Regions from separate parts of the Streptosporangium sp. NPDC049046 genome, predicted to be linked through region 3. Evidence: riboswitches for the same ligand, from Rfam matches in the RefSeq annotation. Region 3 holds a riboswitch; each other region holds the start of a gene.
The links. Region 3 has a riboswitch for cobalamin ahead of AB0B96_RS31995 (ABC transporter substrate-binding protein). Riboswitches for the same ligand answer to the same signal wherever they lie in the genome.
Positions count from the first base shown of each region.

Region 1: linked by a shared signal. The riboswitch ahead of metE (5-methyltetrahydropteroyltriglutamate--homocysteine S-methyltransferase) and the one ahead of AB0B96_RS31995 (ABC transporter substrate-binding protein) in region 3 are both predicted to bind cobalamin.
Region 2: linked by a shared signal. The riboswitch ahead of cobN (cobaltochelatase subunit CobN) and the one ahead of AB0B96_RS31995 (ABC transporter substrate-binding protein) in region 3 are both predicted to bind cobalamin.
Region 4: linked by a shared signal. The riboswitch ahead of AB0B96_RS08725 (CbtB-domain containing protein) and the one ahead of AB0B96_RS31995 (ABC transporter substrate-binding protein) in region 3 are both predicted to bind cobalamin.

Region 1 is NZ_JBEZEZ010000039.1:220-3,570, forward strand. It holds partial or broken gene AB0B96_RS36035 (ketopantoate reductase) at 1-402, shown strand, start outside; gene AB0B96_RS36040 (hypothetical protein) at 891-1,493, shown strand; cobalamin riboswitch at 1,543-1,756, shown strand; gene metE (5-methyltetrahydropteroyltriglutamate--homocysteine S-methyltransferase) at 1,875-3,351, shown strand, end outside.
Region 2 is NZ_JBEZEZ010000014.1:144,326-147,676, forward strand. It holds gene cobN (cobaltochelatase subunit CobN) at 1-1,579, opposite strand, end outside; cobalamin riboswitch at 1,816-2,011, opposite strand; gene AB0B96_RS21375 (precorrin-3B synthase) at 2,033-3,351, shown strand, end outside.
Region 3 is NZ_JBEZEZ010000028.1:92,076-95,426, forward strand. It holds gene AB0B96_RS31990 (iron ABC transporter permease) at 1-709, opposite strand, end outside; gene AB0B96_RS31995 (ABC transporter substrate-binding protein) at 706-1,917, opposite strand; cobalamin riboswitch at 2,084-2,265, opposite strand; gene AB0B96_RS32000 (hypothetical protein) at 2,514-3,071, shown strand; gene AB0B96_RS32005 (copper resistance protein CopC) at 3,204-3,351, shown strand, end outside.
Region 4 is NZ_JBEZEZ010000005.1:125,667-129,017, reverse strand. It holds gene AB0B96_RS08735 (acyltransferase) at 1-175, shown strand, start outside; gene dop (depupylase/deamidase Dop) at 263-1,780, shown strand; cobalamin riboswitch at 1,900-2,030, shown strand; gene AB0B96_RS08725 (CbtB-domain containing protein) at 2,065-2,259, shown strand; gene AB0B96_RS08720 (CbtA family protein) at 2,267-3,007, shown strand; gene AB0B96_RS08715 (histidine phosphatase family protein) at 3,004-3,351, shown strand, end outside.

The DNA of each region.
Region 1 (3,351 bases), on a different contig from region 3:
GGCTGGTTGTGGATCCATTTCGTGTTCGACGCGGGCCTGCACTCCCAAAGCCTGAGACTGGGCTCGTTGTCCAAGCTGATAGGGGCGACGGACGACCTGCGCGAGGCGCTGCTGGCCATCCGCGAGCTTCTGCCGCTCCTCCAGGCGCGCGGTGTCGACCTGCGACGTCACCGCGGTGTGCTGTCGTTGCGTGCGCCCACCTGGCTGACGGCCCCCGTGCTCGCCTGGCTGACCGCTCATGTCGCGCTCGCGCGCGTGAATTTCGCGGCGCACTCCGATCCCGACGCCGAGGAGCCACGTGAGGTCTGCCGGGACACCCTGGCCGAAGCACGACGGTTGGGCATCTCGGTACCGCGACTGGAAGCGGCGGAACCACACTTCGCCCGCGAGATGACGGACTGAGTGAACGGCCACCTATAACAACGGAGTACGGGCAACCGGCCGCGCTTCACTTCGGCAGGCAACCGGGGCGACCAGGACACGGACCGGCATCGGCACCAGGCCGGCTCCGCAACGGCGAGAGCCCGGTCACAACCGTCCTCCGCCCGCGTAACGGCGCCGGACCGTGCCTTCCGGAGTGCGCCAGGAGACCCAAGTTATTTGACGAACGGACTTCGCCGTACCGGGAGCGCCTGGATGAACCCTTCAGGGCGGCGGAGCGTCCCTTAGGTGTGAAGAAATTGCTTTTGACCATTGCGATGCTTGCGTCGTTGTGCGCCTGCGGCCAGTCCGGTGCCGGTCCGGCACTCACTGTGGCCGGAAGCGAGACGATCGTGTTGCCGCGGGCCGATCAGCCCAAAGCGCATCGGCCCACCCTGGAGCGGCTCAAGCGAGAGGCGGCGTCGTCGGGTCGGCCTTTGGAGGAGGTTGTCAAGCGGTACGCGACCCGGATGGCTGCTACCTCGTCGCCCAAGCCGACGGACTTCGAGGGTTACGACCCCGCGGTGACCGACCCGGGCGTGACGATCGACGGCATTCCCTACGCCGAGTTGGTCGACCTTGGGACCATCGCCAGATCGGAGGGCATCTCCTACGAGGAGGCCATCGACCGCTTCGGTTCGCAGTCGTCCAACAGTCAGGTGATCGACAAACTTAATACGGAGTTTCCCGACGAGATCTCCGGCGTCAGGTACGTCGACGACCAGCGAGGGCTGCGCGTCGGCTTCAAGGGGCCCATTCCGACTCGCGCGATCGAGTTGGCCAGGACCCTCCCCGTGGAGGTCACCCTGATCGGCGGCAAGGGATTCTCGGCCGCGGAGCTTCGGCAGGCCCAGGACACGGTCGTGTCCTGGCTCCAATCCCGTCCTGAGGTGGCCACGATGACGACGCACCCAGATGACGAGACCGGCCACGTCAAGGTCACAGTTCAGCCGAAGGTGATGCCGGACGATGCGGAGGAGTTCAAACGTGGGCTTCAGCTCCCGCAAGTGGACAATCCGCACATCACCATCGAGGTCACGCTCTCCGCCGAGTCGGTCGCCGTTCGCCCGTAGTGAGCCACCGACGCGCACACGACTGGGCCCGAACGGTGGCCGGGCCGTTAAGCTCTCCGGTGTGGATGGTTCGCCCGTCTCCTTCGGGGGGCGAGCGTCGTAAGAGGGAACCCGGTGTGAATCCGGGACTGCCCCGCAGCGGTAAGCAGGAACGACCGCCGTCACAAGCACTGGGCGCGTGCCTGGGAAGCGACGGCCAGTAGGTCATGCCTCAGGCATGGTGCCCGCGAGTCCGAAGACCTGCCTCCGCCCGCGTGCCGCTCGGCGCGCGGTGGTCCGCGGCCTCGTGGGAGGGCCTGGGACGCGCTCGCCGGGGTCCTGCTCCGCGTTGCGTTTCTCTCTCCTGCCTGGCCGCATACTGGCGAGACGAGGGAAGTTGCCATGAGGACGACCGTTTTGGGCTACCCGCGCATCGGCGCGCATCGGGAGCTCAAATTCGCCACCGAGGATTTCTGGGCCGGCACGATCGGCGCCGACGAGCTGGAGGCGGCCGCCGCGTCGCTGCGCGGCTCGGTCTGGACCGAGCTGCGTGACGCGGGCCTTGATGCGATCCCGTCGAACACGTTCTCGTTCTACGACCAGGTGCTCGACACCACGGTCATGATCGACGCCGTGCCCGCGCGTTACCGCGACCTCACCGGGCTCGACCGGTACTTCGCGATGGCGCGAGGCACCGCCGAGCTTCCGCCCCTGGAGATGACCAAATGGTTTGACACCAACTACCACTACATCGTCCCCGAGATGGCGTTGGACACCCGGTTCCAGCTCGCCGGAGGCTCGGCCGCCAAGCCCGTGGCCGAGTATCTAGAGGCCAGGAAGCTCGGCATCGAGACGCGGCCCGTGCTCGTCGGCCCGCTCACCTATCTTCTGCTGGCCAAGGCCGCGCCGAACTCACCTGAGGGATTCACCCCGCTCGACCTGCTGGACTCCCTGGTGGAGACCTACGCCGAGTTGCTGGAACGGCTGGCGGGCGCGGGCGCGCAATGGGTGCAGTTCGACGAGCCTGTCCTGGCCCGCGACCTCGGGGCCCGGGAGATCGAAGCGCTCGGGCGGGCCTACCGGCGGCTTGGCGGCCTGCCCAGCCGTCCGAAGATTCTGCTCGCCACGTACTTCGGCGCCGTCGGCGCGCAGGCGCTACGGATGGTCGCCTCCACCGAGGTCGAGGCGATCGGGCTCGACTTCGTCGCCGGACCCGGCAACCTGGAGGCGGTGGCCTCGGTCGGCGGGCTGGCCCGCAAGACCTTGGTCGCCGGCGTGGTCGATGGCAGGAACGTGTGGCGCACCGACCCCGCGCGGGTGAAGTCGACGTACGCGGTGCTGCTCGGGTTGGCCGACACGGTGGAGCTGAGCAGTTCCTGTTCACTGCTGCACGTTCCGGTCGACCTCGACAGCGAGACGGCACTGGACCCGGCGGTCCGGGCGCGGCTGGCGTTCGCCCGGCAGAAGGTCGCCGAGCTGGTCGGTCTCGCCGCCGATCTACGTTCCGAGAACCCGTCGGCCGTGAAACCCCCCGCCGTACCGGCCGATCCCGACGTCCGGGCCCGGTTGGAGGCTCTTGGTGACGTGCGGCGAGCCGATCGAGCGGTCCGGTTCGCGGCGCAGCGGGCCAAGCTGGGATTGCCCGAGCTGGCCACGACGACGATCGGCTCGTTCCCGCAGACCGCGGAGATCCGCAAAGCCCGCGCCGATCACAGGGCGGGACGGATCGACGAGAACGCCTACGTCGAGGCGATGCGCGCCGAGATCGCTCGCGTGATCACGCTTCAGGAGGAGCTCGGCCTGGACGTTCTCGTCCACGGCGAGCCCGAGCGCAACGACATGGTCCAGTACTTCGCCGAGCGACTCGACGGCTACGCCG
Region 2 (3,351 bases), on a different contig from region 3:
GCAGCCACTCCAGGTTGCCGTGCTTGCCCACGTGGACCACGGCGTGCGCGCCGAAGCCGTCGGCCAGCCAGCGGTAGGCGGCCAGGTAGTGGTGGCTGGGCGGCAGGTCGGGATCGTGGTAGATCGCGATGGGATTCTCGCCGAAGCCGCGCGGCGGCTGCACCATGACCACCACGTTGCCGGAGCGCAGCGCGGCCAGCACGATCTCGCCCTCGGGATCGCGTGAGCGGTCCACGAACAGCTCGCCGGGCGCCGGGCCCCAGTGCTCCTCCATCCGGGCGCGCAGGTCCGCGGGGAGGGTGGCGTACCACTCGGCGTACCGGCTCGCCGCGATGCGCACCGGGTTTCCCGCGAGCTGTTCCTCGGTGAGCCAGTCCTGGTCCTGCCCGCCCGCGGCGATCAGCGCGTGAATGAGCGCGTCGCCGTCCTGCCCGCTCACCCCGGGCAGCTCGTCCTCGGCGCCGATGTCGTAACCGCGCTCGCGGAGCGCGGCCAGCAGCCTTACCAGGCTGGCCGGGGTGTCCAGGCCGACGGCGTTGCCGATGCGCGCGTGCTTGGTGGGATAGGCCGACAGCATCAGCACCAGCCGCCGCTCGGCGGGCGGGATGTGCCGCAGCGCGGCGTGGCGCACCGCGATGCCCGCCACCCGCGAGGCCCGCTCGGGGTCGGCCACGTAGACGGTGAGCCCGTCCTCGTCGATCTCCTTGAAGGAGAACGGCACCGTGATGATCCGTCCGTCGAACTCGGGGATCGCGACCTGGGTGGCGGCGTCCAGCGGGGACAGGCCGTCGTCGTTCTCCTCCCAGGAGGCCCGGCTGCTCGTCAGGCACAACCCCTGCAGGATCGGCACGTCCAGCTCGGCGAGCGCGCCGACGTCCCATGCCTCGTCGTCCCCGCCCGCCGACGCGGTCGCCGGGCGGGTGCCGCCCGCGGCGAGCACGGTCACCACCAGGGCGTCCACCGTGCGCAGGACCTCCAGCAGGCCGGGTTCCGCGGTGCGCAGCGAGGCGCAGTACACCGGCAGCGCCCGCGCGCCCGCGTCCTCGATCGCCGAGCAGAGCACTTCGACGAAGGCGGTGTTCCCCGCCACGTGGTGGGCCCGGTAGTAGAGCACCCCGACGACGGGTCCGTCCTGGCCGCGCGTCTCGCGCGCGAGCGTTCCCCAGGTGGGGGTGGGCTCGGGCGCGGCGAACCCGTGGCCGGTGAGCAGCAGCGTGTCGGACAGGAAGTGATGCAGCTCGGTCAGGTTGGCCGGGCCGCCGTGGGCGAGATAGGCGTGCGCCTCGGCGCAGACCCCGCCGGGCACGGTGGACAGCTCCATCAGCTCGGCGTCCGGCGCCTGCTCGCCGCCGAGGACGACGACGGGCCGGGGTCCGGCGAGCAGCGCGTCCAGCCCTTCCTCCCAGGCGCGGCGCCCGCCGAGCAGGCGGACCACGACCAGGTCGGCGCCCTCCAGCAGCGGCGGGAGGTCGGCGGCGGTGAGTCTGGCGGGGTTGCCGAGCCGGTAGTCCGCGCCGCTCGCGCGGGCGCTCAGCAGGTCGGTGTCGGAGGTCGAGAGCAGCAGGATCACGCGCCACACCCCGGCAGAGGAGTGGCGGTACGGCCCGCGGGAGCCGCGATGCGGCGGGAGAGCGGCGACGTCGCGGTGTGACGCGGGAACGGCGGTGTCACCCCGTGATGCGGCGACCGCGATGCCGCGTCGTGATGGGAAGACCACGATGCCGCGTCGTAGCGGGGGAACGGCGATGTCGCGGTGTGGCGGGGGAACGGCGAAAAGCGCACGGAGCTTCCTCCCTCGGGGTCCTCGCCCCGGGTCGTCGTCGGCCACGACGGCTGGAGTCTCCTGGCTCCCGGATCGGTGCTCACCCCGGCCTTCCCGTCCTTCGTCGGACAGTGGCCCGGGTGGGGTTCGCTCCCCGGTTACAGTGGCGGGACCGCGCCGGATTCACACCGGCTTCCTCCCTTGCCGTCGCCATCGATGACACTACGGCAGTCCGGGGCATTGCAAGAAACTGGCATTAACATCCTCTGAGTGTCCATTGCCGACTTTTCCGGACGATCGCGACTCGACGCGTGCCCCGGGGCCCTCCAGGTCCACCCCGCCGCGGACGGCGGCCTGGCCCGCGTCCGCATACCCGGAGGTCGCCTCACCCCCTACCAGCTGCGCGAACTCGCCGACGCCGCCACGGCGTACGGCAACGGCGTCATCGAGCTCACCTCCCGGGCGAACGTCCAGGTGCGCGGTCTCGGGCCGGAGAATCCAGAAAGCGGTCCGGAAAACGGATTCGCCGCGCGGATGGCGAGAGCGGGCCTGCTGCCCTCGGCGACACACGAGCGCATCCGCAACATCCTCGCCTCCCCGCTGACCGGAGTGGACGGACCGGCCGAACCAAACGAACCCGGCAGACCGGCTGGATCGGCCGAACCAAACAAATTCGGCAGACCGAACAGACCAACCGGACCCCCCGAACCAAGCGGAATCAACGAGCCAAGCAGGCCGAGCGGACCGAACGGCGGGGATGCTCCGAACGGCACGAAAACGAACGGCCGTGGGATCGCCGACATCACCCCTCTGATCGGCGAACTGGATCGACGACTGTGTGCTCGCCCGGCCCTCGCCGCCCTGCCGGGACGGTTCATGTTCGCCCTCGACGACGGACGGGGAGACGTGGCCGGCCTGGGCGCGGACGCCACGATCCTGCCCACGGCGCCGGACGAGGCCGCGCTGCTCCTCGCCGGAACCGACACCGGCCTGCGCGTACCGCTCGACGAAGCCGTGACCGTCCTGCTCGCCGCCGCCGAGGCGTTCCTCGACGAACTGGCCACCCGGGACGTCACCGCCTGGCGGATCGCCGAACTTCCCGACGGGCCCTCCCGGATCGCCACCCGGGTGCGAACCGCTCTCGGACTCCCCGACACACCTCCCTTCGAGCCGGTGAGACCGCACGTCGTGACCTCCGGGCCGGTCGGCGTCATCGAGAGCACGGACCGGCGAGGGAACCGAACCGGCGTCACCGGAGAGACAGGTCCCGGAAAGGCCGCAGGCCACGGAGACAGGGACACGGACGGTCCAGGAAACGAGGGCACGCGGGTGGCGCTCGGAGTGGCGATCCCCCTGGGGCGGCTGACCTCCGCGCAGGCACTGCTGCTCGCCGACGCCGCCTCGGGCGGGGAGATCCGGCTCACGCCATGGCGCGGTGTGGTCCTGCCCGGCCTGGACCGCGCCGAGGTCACGGGCACGGCCGCCCGTCTGGAGGCCGCCGGGCTGGTCGTCGACCCCGCCTCCCCCTGGATCGGTGTGACGGCCTGCACCGGCCGCCCCGGCTGCGCCAAATCCCTCGCCGACGTCCA
Region 3 (3,351 bases):
TGAGCGCTTTGACCCCGGCCAGCGCACCCGCCAGCGCGGCCACGCAGACCGGCACGAACACCCCGAGATCTCCCCAGGTGGTCCCGGCGAAGCTGCCCAGACCCCACATGATGAACTGCTGGGCCCGCTGCGGGTCGGTGTAGACCAGCAGCAGCGTGATGAGCGAGGTGGCGGCCGACCCCACCATCACGCCGATGATCAGCAACGTCACCACCGACCTGACCCGCCGCGACAGCACCAGCACCAGCCCCAGCACCGTGGCCGCACCTGCCGAGGCGGCCACCACCACGCCCGCGCGGCCCAGGCCCGCGATGCCCGCGGTGAACGCGCCGGCCGCGCCGCCCCACCCGATGATCACCAGCGCCACGCCCAGGCTCGCCCCCGAGCTCACCCCCAGGATGTACGGCTCGGCCAGCGGGTTGCGAAACAGAGTCTGCAGCTGTACTCCCGAGACCGACAGGGCCGCTCCGGCCAGGGCCGCGGTGATGGCGCGCGGCAACCGTACCGTCCAGATGATCTCCTGAACCCCCGGGTCCGCGCCGGTGTCACGCACCAAGGCGAGCAGTGCCTGGTTCAGCGGGATCGAGGTCGAGCCGAGCAGGACCGCCAGCGCGAACGCCAGCGGCACCGCGACCCCGATGACGGCCAGAACGACGCTCCGGCGGCGCCGGGCCGCCGCCGGAACACCCGCGAGGGCCAGAGCCGTCACTTGGCCAGCTGCTGGTAGAAGGTGAAGGCGTGCCCCGGCGCGAGGTCGGGATGCAAGATCGCTACCAGGTCGGCCAGGATCAGGTCCGGGTGGCCGACGCCGCGCTCGTAGAAGTCGTTGCCGCCCCCGGGGCCGAGCGTCCTGTTCGCCGACCAGAGGCTTCCGGACTCGAACGCGCCGAACTTGGCGTAGCGCGGGTCGGCCTTCTCCACATCGGCCAGGCTCTTCCACTCGTTCACGGCGGCCAGCCACACCTCGGCGTCCTTGGCCTTGGACAGCACAGCCTCCAGGTCCAGGGTGGTGCTGCCGGGGCCCGGCGTGTCCGCCCACGGGTAGGTGCCGCCCGCGTCCTTGATCAGCCCCGCGACGTAGCTGCCGCCGTTGGGCACCGACCACTGCCCCTCGTACATCTGGCCCGGCAGCACGGTGACCGGTGCGGCGGCCTTGGCCTTGGCGGCCAGGGCGGTGTAGTCGGTCTCGACCTTGCCGAACACCTCACCGGCCTTGGCCTCGGTACCGGTCAGCGCGGCCATCACCTTGATCCACTCGGCGCGGCCCAGCGCGGTGGACTCCAGCCATTCCGCGTTGGCCACCACCGTGATCCCGGCCTGGCGCAACGGGCCGTAGGCCTTGTCCTCGGTGCCGCCGCTCATCAGCACGTCCGGCTTGGCGGCGATCACCTTCTCGGTGTCGACTTCCTGACCTTTGGCGTACTCGGTGATCTTCCCGGCCTTCACCTGGGCCAGTACCTGGGGGGAGGCGATGTACCCGGCCGACGAAACACCGGTGAGCCGCTCCAGCACGCCCAGGTCGGTGATGAACGGCAGGTGGGTGGTCGAAGCGGAGAACAGCCGCTCGATCGGGGTCTCGACGGTGACCGCCGCGGCCAGTTCGCCGGTGAGCGCGGGAGCAGGGGTGCCGCACCGCACCAGCACGTAGGTCTCCGGTTTGGCGCCGGGGGCGGGCTGCTTGACGGTGAGGACCTGATAGTTCTTGGCGTAGGTCAGCGTGAAGTTCGTCGCGTGCTCCACCTTCTGCTTGACCGGGAAGTAGTCCTCAGCGGCGTCGAAGCTCGTGACGCAACGGCCCTCGGCCGAAGGCGGTGCCGCCGAAGCGCTCGGTGAGCCCTGCGGCGCGGGGGCGCCGCAGGCGGTGGCGGTGAGCAGGATGGCGAGCAGCACGCCGGTGATCGGGCGGGGGATGCCCATAGGTGGTCTCCTGGAAACTGGCCGCGGCCACCGTTCCTCGACGGCTGCCGCGACGGGCGAGAGGCCGGATCACCAGGAGAGTCCTGCACGACGGGCAGGCTGAAGGGCCCTATAGCGGGAGAACCGCATGACGGCCACCGTCCTCTCTTGGGGAGATCCGCCCCATTTCGTGAGGAGGCGACAGCGTGAGTCTCCTGGCTCTCGGGTCGATGCTCCTCCCGGCCTTCCCACCCGCACGCGGGCAGTGGCCTGTTCGGGATTCACTCGCCGATCACAGTGGCGGGACCGCACCGGATTCACACCGGCTTCCTCGTTCCGCCGTCGCCTACGCCGACCATGTTCGCACAACCACCATTAACGACAAGCCCCCGACCGGTTCGTTCAGTGATCGTTGCAACGGCGTCCGGGACCGCACGCACGGCCGCCATGGGAAACGAGGCGCTCTTCGCATGACCGTCCCGCGTTTCGGGTGAACGGCGGGAGCCGTTCCCACGTATGTCCGGGTATGAGATTCACGCACCCGGCCGCGACGGCCTGAGGCATGATCCGCTGTCCCGGTCTTCTCGGCGAGCCACCCGGCTGACAGGATGTCCTTTGTGACCCCTACGGTGTCGGCGCTGCGCGTGCCACGAGCCGTCGTCTTCGCGACGATGTGCCTTGTGGTCTCCGCGGGCGGCCACGCGCTGGCCGGGGGCGGCCTGATCCCGCCGCACGTGGCCGTTCTGGGCGCACTGATCGCCTTCTGCGTGGCGTACGCGCTCAACGGGCGCGAGCGCGGTGTGGAGGTCGTGCTCGGCGCGACCATCGGCGCGCAGATCCTGCTGCATGAGCTGTTCAATCGCGCCGCGCCCGCGCCGCAGGCGATGTCCTCCGCCGAGCACGGCCATTCCGGCCTGGGCATGACGATGATCCATCTCGCGGTGGCGTTGGGCACCGGCTGGTGGCTGCACAGAGGCGAGAGCGCCCTGTGGCTGATGATCCGCCTGTACGGCGGGCCGAGGCCGCTGATCCGGCTGTTGTTCGCCGTCCCCGCCGAGGTGGCGTCGCCGGTGTGGCGGGCCGTTCCGGCCGCCGATGTCCGGCCGTACGGCGGCTGGGAAATCCTGCCGGTGCTGCGGCGGCGCGGCCCACCCGCGCCGCGACACGCCGGCTGAAGGACCTGGAGGAAGGGTCCGGAGGGCGGCGTGCCCCCGTGACCAGACGCCCTCCTTTTTCGCTGGAGGCGTTCCTTCCGTTTCGCCGGTCTGTGCCAAGGGCACGGCCGGAGGTCCCTTCTGGAGTCCACGATGGCGTCCCTGCCACGATCCGTCCGCACGACCGTTGTCACCGCCCTGTGTTGCGCCATATTCGTCCTGCTCGGCGCACCCGCCGCGCTCGCCCACGACCGTCTCAAGAGCAGCTCTCCCGCCAAGGATGCCAAGGTCTCCGCCGTCG
Region 4 (3,351 bases), on a different contig from region 3:
CACGGTGCTGGCCGCGACGGCGTTCTCCTATCTGGTGTACCGGGTGGCCGAGCGTCCGCTTCAGGAGTTCGTCAAATCCGTGCGGCGGAGAAGGGCCGCATCCCCGTCCCCGTCACAGCTCCCCGCGCTCTCCTCGATCCCCCTCGCAACGGGCGAAAAGGCTTCGGTGCCATAACTGTCCGACCACCGGGCATAGTGAAGGGTCTAGGGTCGGGAATAGATACCACGGAGAGAAACAGTCCCTGACGAACAGAGGGTGCGCATGACGGTACGGCGGGTGATGGGCATCGAGACCGAATACGGCATCTCCGTGCCCGGACAGCCGGGGGCCAACGCGATGGTGACCTCCTCTCAGGTCGTGAACGCCTATCTGGCGGCCTCGGCCGCCAGGGCACGGCGCGCGCGATGGGACTTCGAGGAGGAGAACCCGTTGCGGGACGCACGGGGGTTCGACCTCGCGCGGGAGGTGGCGGACCAGAGCCAGCTGACCGACGAGGACCTCGGCCTGGCGAACGTGATTCTCACCAACGGGGCCCGGTTGTACGTGGACCACGCCCATCCCGAATACTCCACACCCGAGTGCACCAATCCTCGGGCGGCGGTGATCTGGGACAAGGCGGGCGAACGGGTGATGCACGACGCGGCGGTTCGCGCCTCGGCGATGCCGGCCAACGCCCCGATCCAGCTCTACAAGAACAACACCGACAACAAGGGCGCCTCCTACGGCTGCCATGAGAACTACCTCATGCGCCGGGCCACCTCGTTCGCCGACATCGTCAGACACCTGACGCCGTTCTTCGTCTCCCGGCAGGTCGTCACCGGCGCGGGCAAGGTCGGCATCGGTCAGGACTCACGGGGCGAGGGTTTCCAGATCAGCCAGCGGGCCGACTTCTTCGAGGTCGAGGTGGGGCTGGAGACGACGCTCAAGCGGCCGATCATCAACACCCGGGACGAACCCCACGCCGACCCGGAGAAATACCGTCGCCTGCACGTCATCATCGGTGACGCCAACATGTCGGAGATCTCGACCTACCTGAAGCTGGGGTCCACCGCGCTCGTCCTGGCGATGATCGAGGACGGCTACTTCACCCGCGACCTCGCCGTGGACAACCCCGTCCAGGCCCTGCGCGCGGTCTCACACGACCCCACGCTCAAGTACGAGATCTCCATGCGCGACGGCCGCAAGCTGACGGCGGTGCAGCTCCAGATGGAATACCTGGAGCTCGCGCGAAAGTATGCCGAGGAGCGCAGCGCCAACGGCCTGGACGAGCCCACCAAGGACATCCTGGAGCGCTGGGAGTCGGTCCTCACCCGCCTGGCGGAGGATCCGATGCAGCTGTCCGGCGAGCTCGACTGGGTGGCCAAGCTGGAGCTTCTGGAGGGATACCGGACCCGTGACGGCCTTCCCTGGTCGCATCCGCGTCTGCAGCTCGTCGATCTCCAGTACTCCGACATCCGTCCCGACCGAGGGCTCTACAACCGGCTGGTCGCCCGGGGCCGCATGCAGCGCCTGGTGACCGAGGAGGAGGTCCAGAGGGCCATCGAGGTGCCGCCCAACGACACCCGGGCCTACTTCCGAGGCCGCTGCCTGAGCCAGTACAGCGAGTCGGTGGCCGCGGCCTCCTGGGACTCGGTCATCTTCGACATCCCCGGCCGTGAGTCGCTGCAGCGCGTCCCCACCCTTGAGCCGCTGCGCGGCACCAAGGCCCACGTGGGCGAGCTGTTCGACCGCTGCCGTACCGCCGCTGAGCTGGTGACGGCGCTCACCGGCGAGCAGTGACGTGCTGAGCGGGGCCTGAGAAGGGCCTGAGAGGGGGAGGTGGCCCGGCCGGGCCGCCTCCCCCTCTTCGCGCCTACCGGATCCCGTCAAACCGGACACCTGGATTGACGGGGGACGGAGATTCGGGATACGTTCCGGGTGCTTTGTGGCGGTGCGAGGGAAATCCGGTGAAATTCCGGTGCGGTCGCGCCACTGTAATCCGGCCCGCGAGGGCCGGGAGCCAGGTCACACTCGGCCGCCACCGACCTACGAAAAGGGACGCGTCAATCCCGGAGGAGGTGGCCGTGAGCCAGATCTCGGCACCGCACACCCAGCCCATCCCATGGCACTCGCTCACCCGCTGGCTGCTCGCCGTACCGGCGCTGCTGCTTCTCGCCTATCTGGTCACCTTCGACCAGGGGGCGATCTCCCAGGCGGGAAACTACCTGCACGAACTCATGCACGACGGACGTCACCTGCTCGGCGTACCGTGCCACTGAGCCGCAGGTGATCTCCAAACTCATCGTCCGGGGCCTCGTCGCCGGACTGCTCGCAGGGCTGCTCGCGGCCGTCTTCGCCTACACCGTCGGCGAACCACGCATCGACCAGGCCATCGCGCTCGAGGAGGCGGCCGCGGCCGCCTCCTCGGCCGAACCACACGACGACACCGGGACCGCCGCCCACTCCCACGACGAGGAGGAGGCCCTCGTCAGCAGGGACGGGCAGCGTTTCGGGCTCTTCCTCGCCCTCGGCCTGTACGGCCTGGCGATCGGGGGACTGTTCTCCCTCGTCTACGCGGCCGTACGCGGCCGGGCGGGACCTCGCTCGGAACCGGTGCTCGCGGTCACGCTCGCCGCCGCCGCGTTCACCTCCGTCGTCCTCATCCCTTTCATGAAATATCCCGCCAACCCACCGGCGGTCGGTGACCCGGAGACGATCGACCAGCGCACCGTGCTCTATCTGGTCGCCGTGGCCATCGGGATCCTCGCCGTCGCCGCCGGCACCGCCGCCCACCGCTACGCCTCGCGGAGTGAACCGTGGGTGCGCTGGCTGTCGGCGGGCGCCGCCTTCCTGGTCCCCGTCGTCGCGGCCTGGATCCTCCTGCCGGAGATCTCGGAGGTGCCCCAGGGCTTCCCCGCCGATCTCCTGTGGGACTTCCGGATCGCCTCGATAGGAACCCAGGCGGTCTTCTGGGCCGGTGTCGGCGCGCTGTTCGCCTTCGCCGCACGCAGGCGCGGCCCGGTGTGACGACCCCCTCGGGGGTCACCCGCCTGCTCCTGGTCTGCCACGCCTCCACCTCGGCGACGGCGCGGGCCGCGTTCCCCGTCGACGAACCACTCGACGAACGCGGCCTGCGCCGGGCCGAGAGGATGGCGCGGTACCTCGGCTGGGCAGACCCCGGTCCCGCGGCCTGCCCGGCCGAGCTGCGCTGCGTCCAGACGGCGGCGGCGCTCGGCCTGCGGGCGGAGCACGACCCGCTGCTCGCCGACTGCGACCACGGCCGCTGGAGTGGCATGACGCTCGGCGAGGTCGAGGCCGCGGAGCCCGAGGCGCTCGCCTCCTGGCTCGGCGATCCGGGCGCGGCGCCGCAC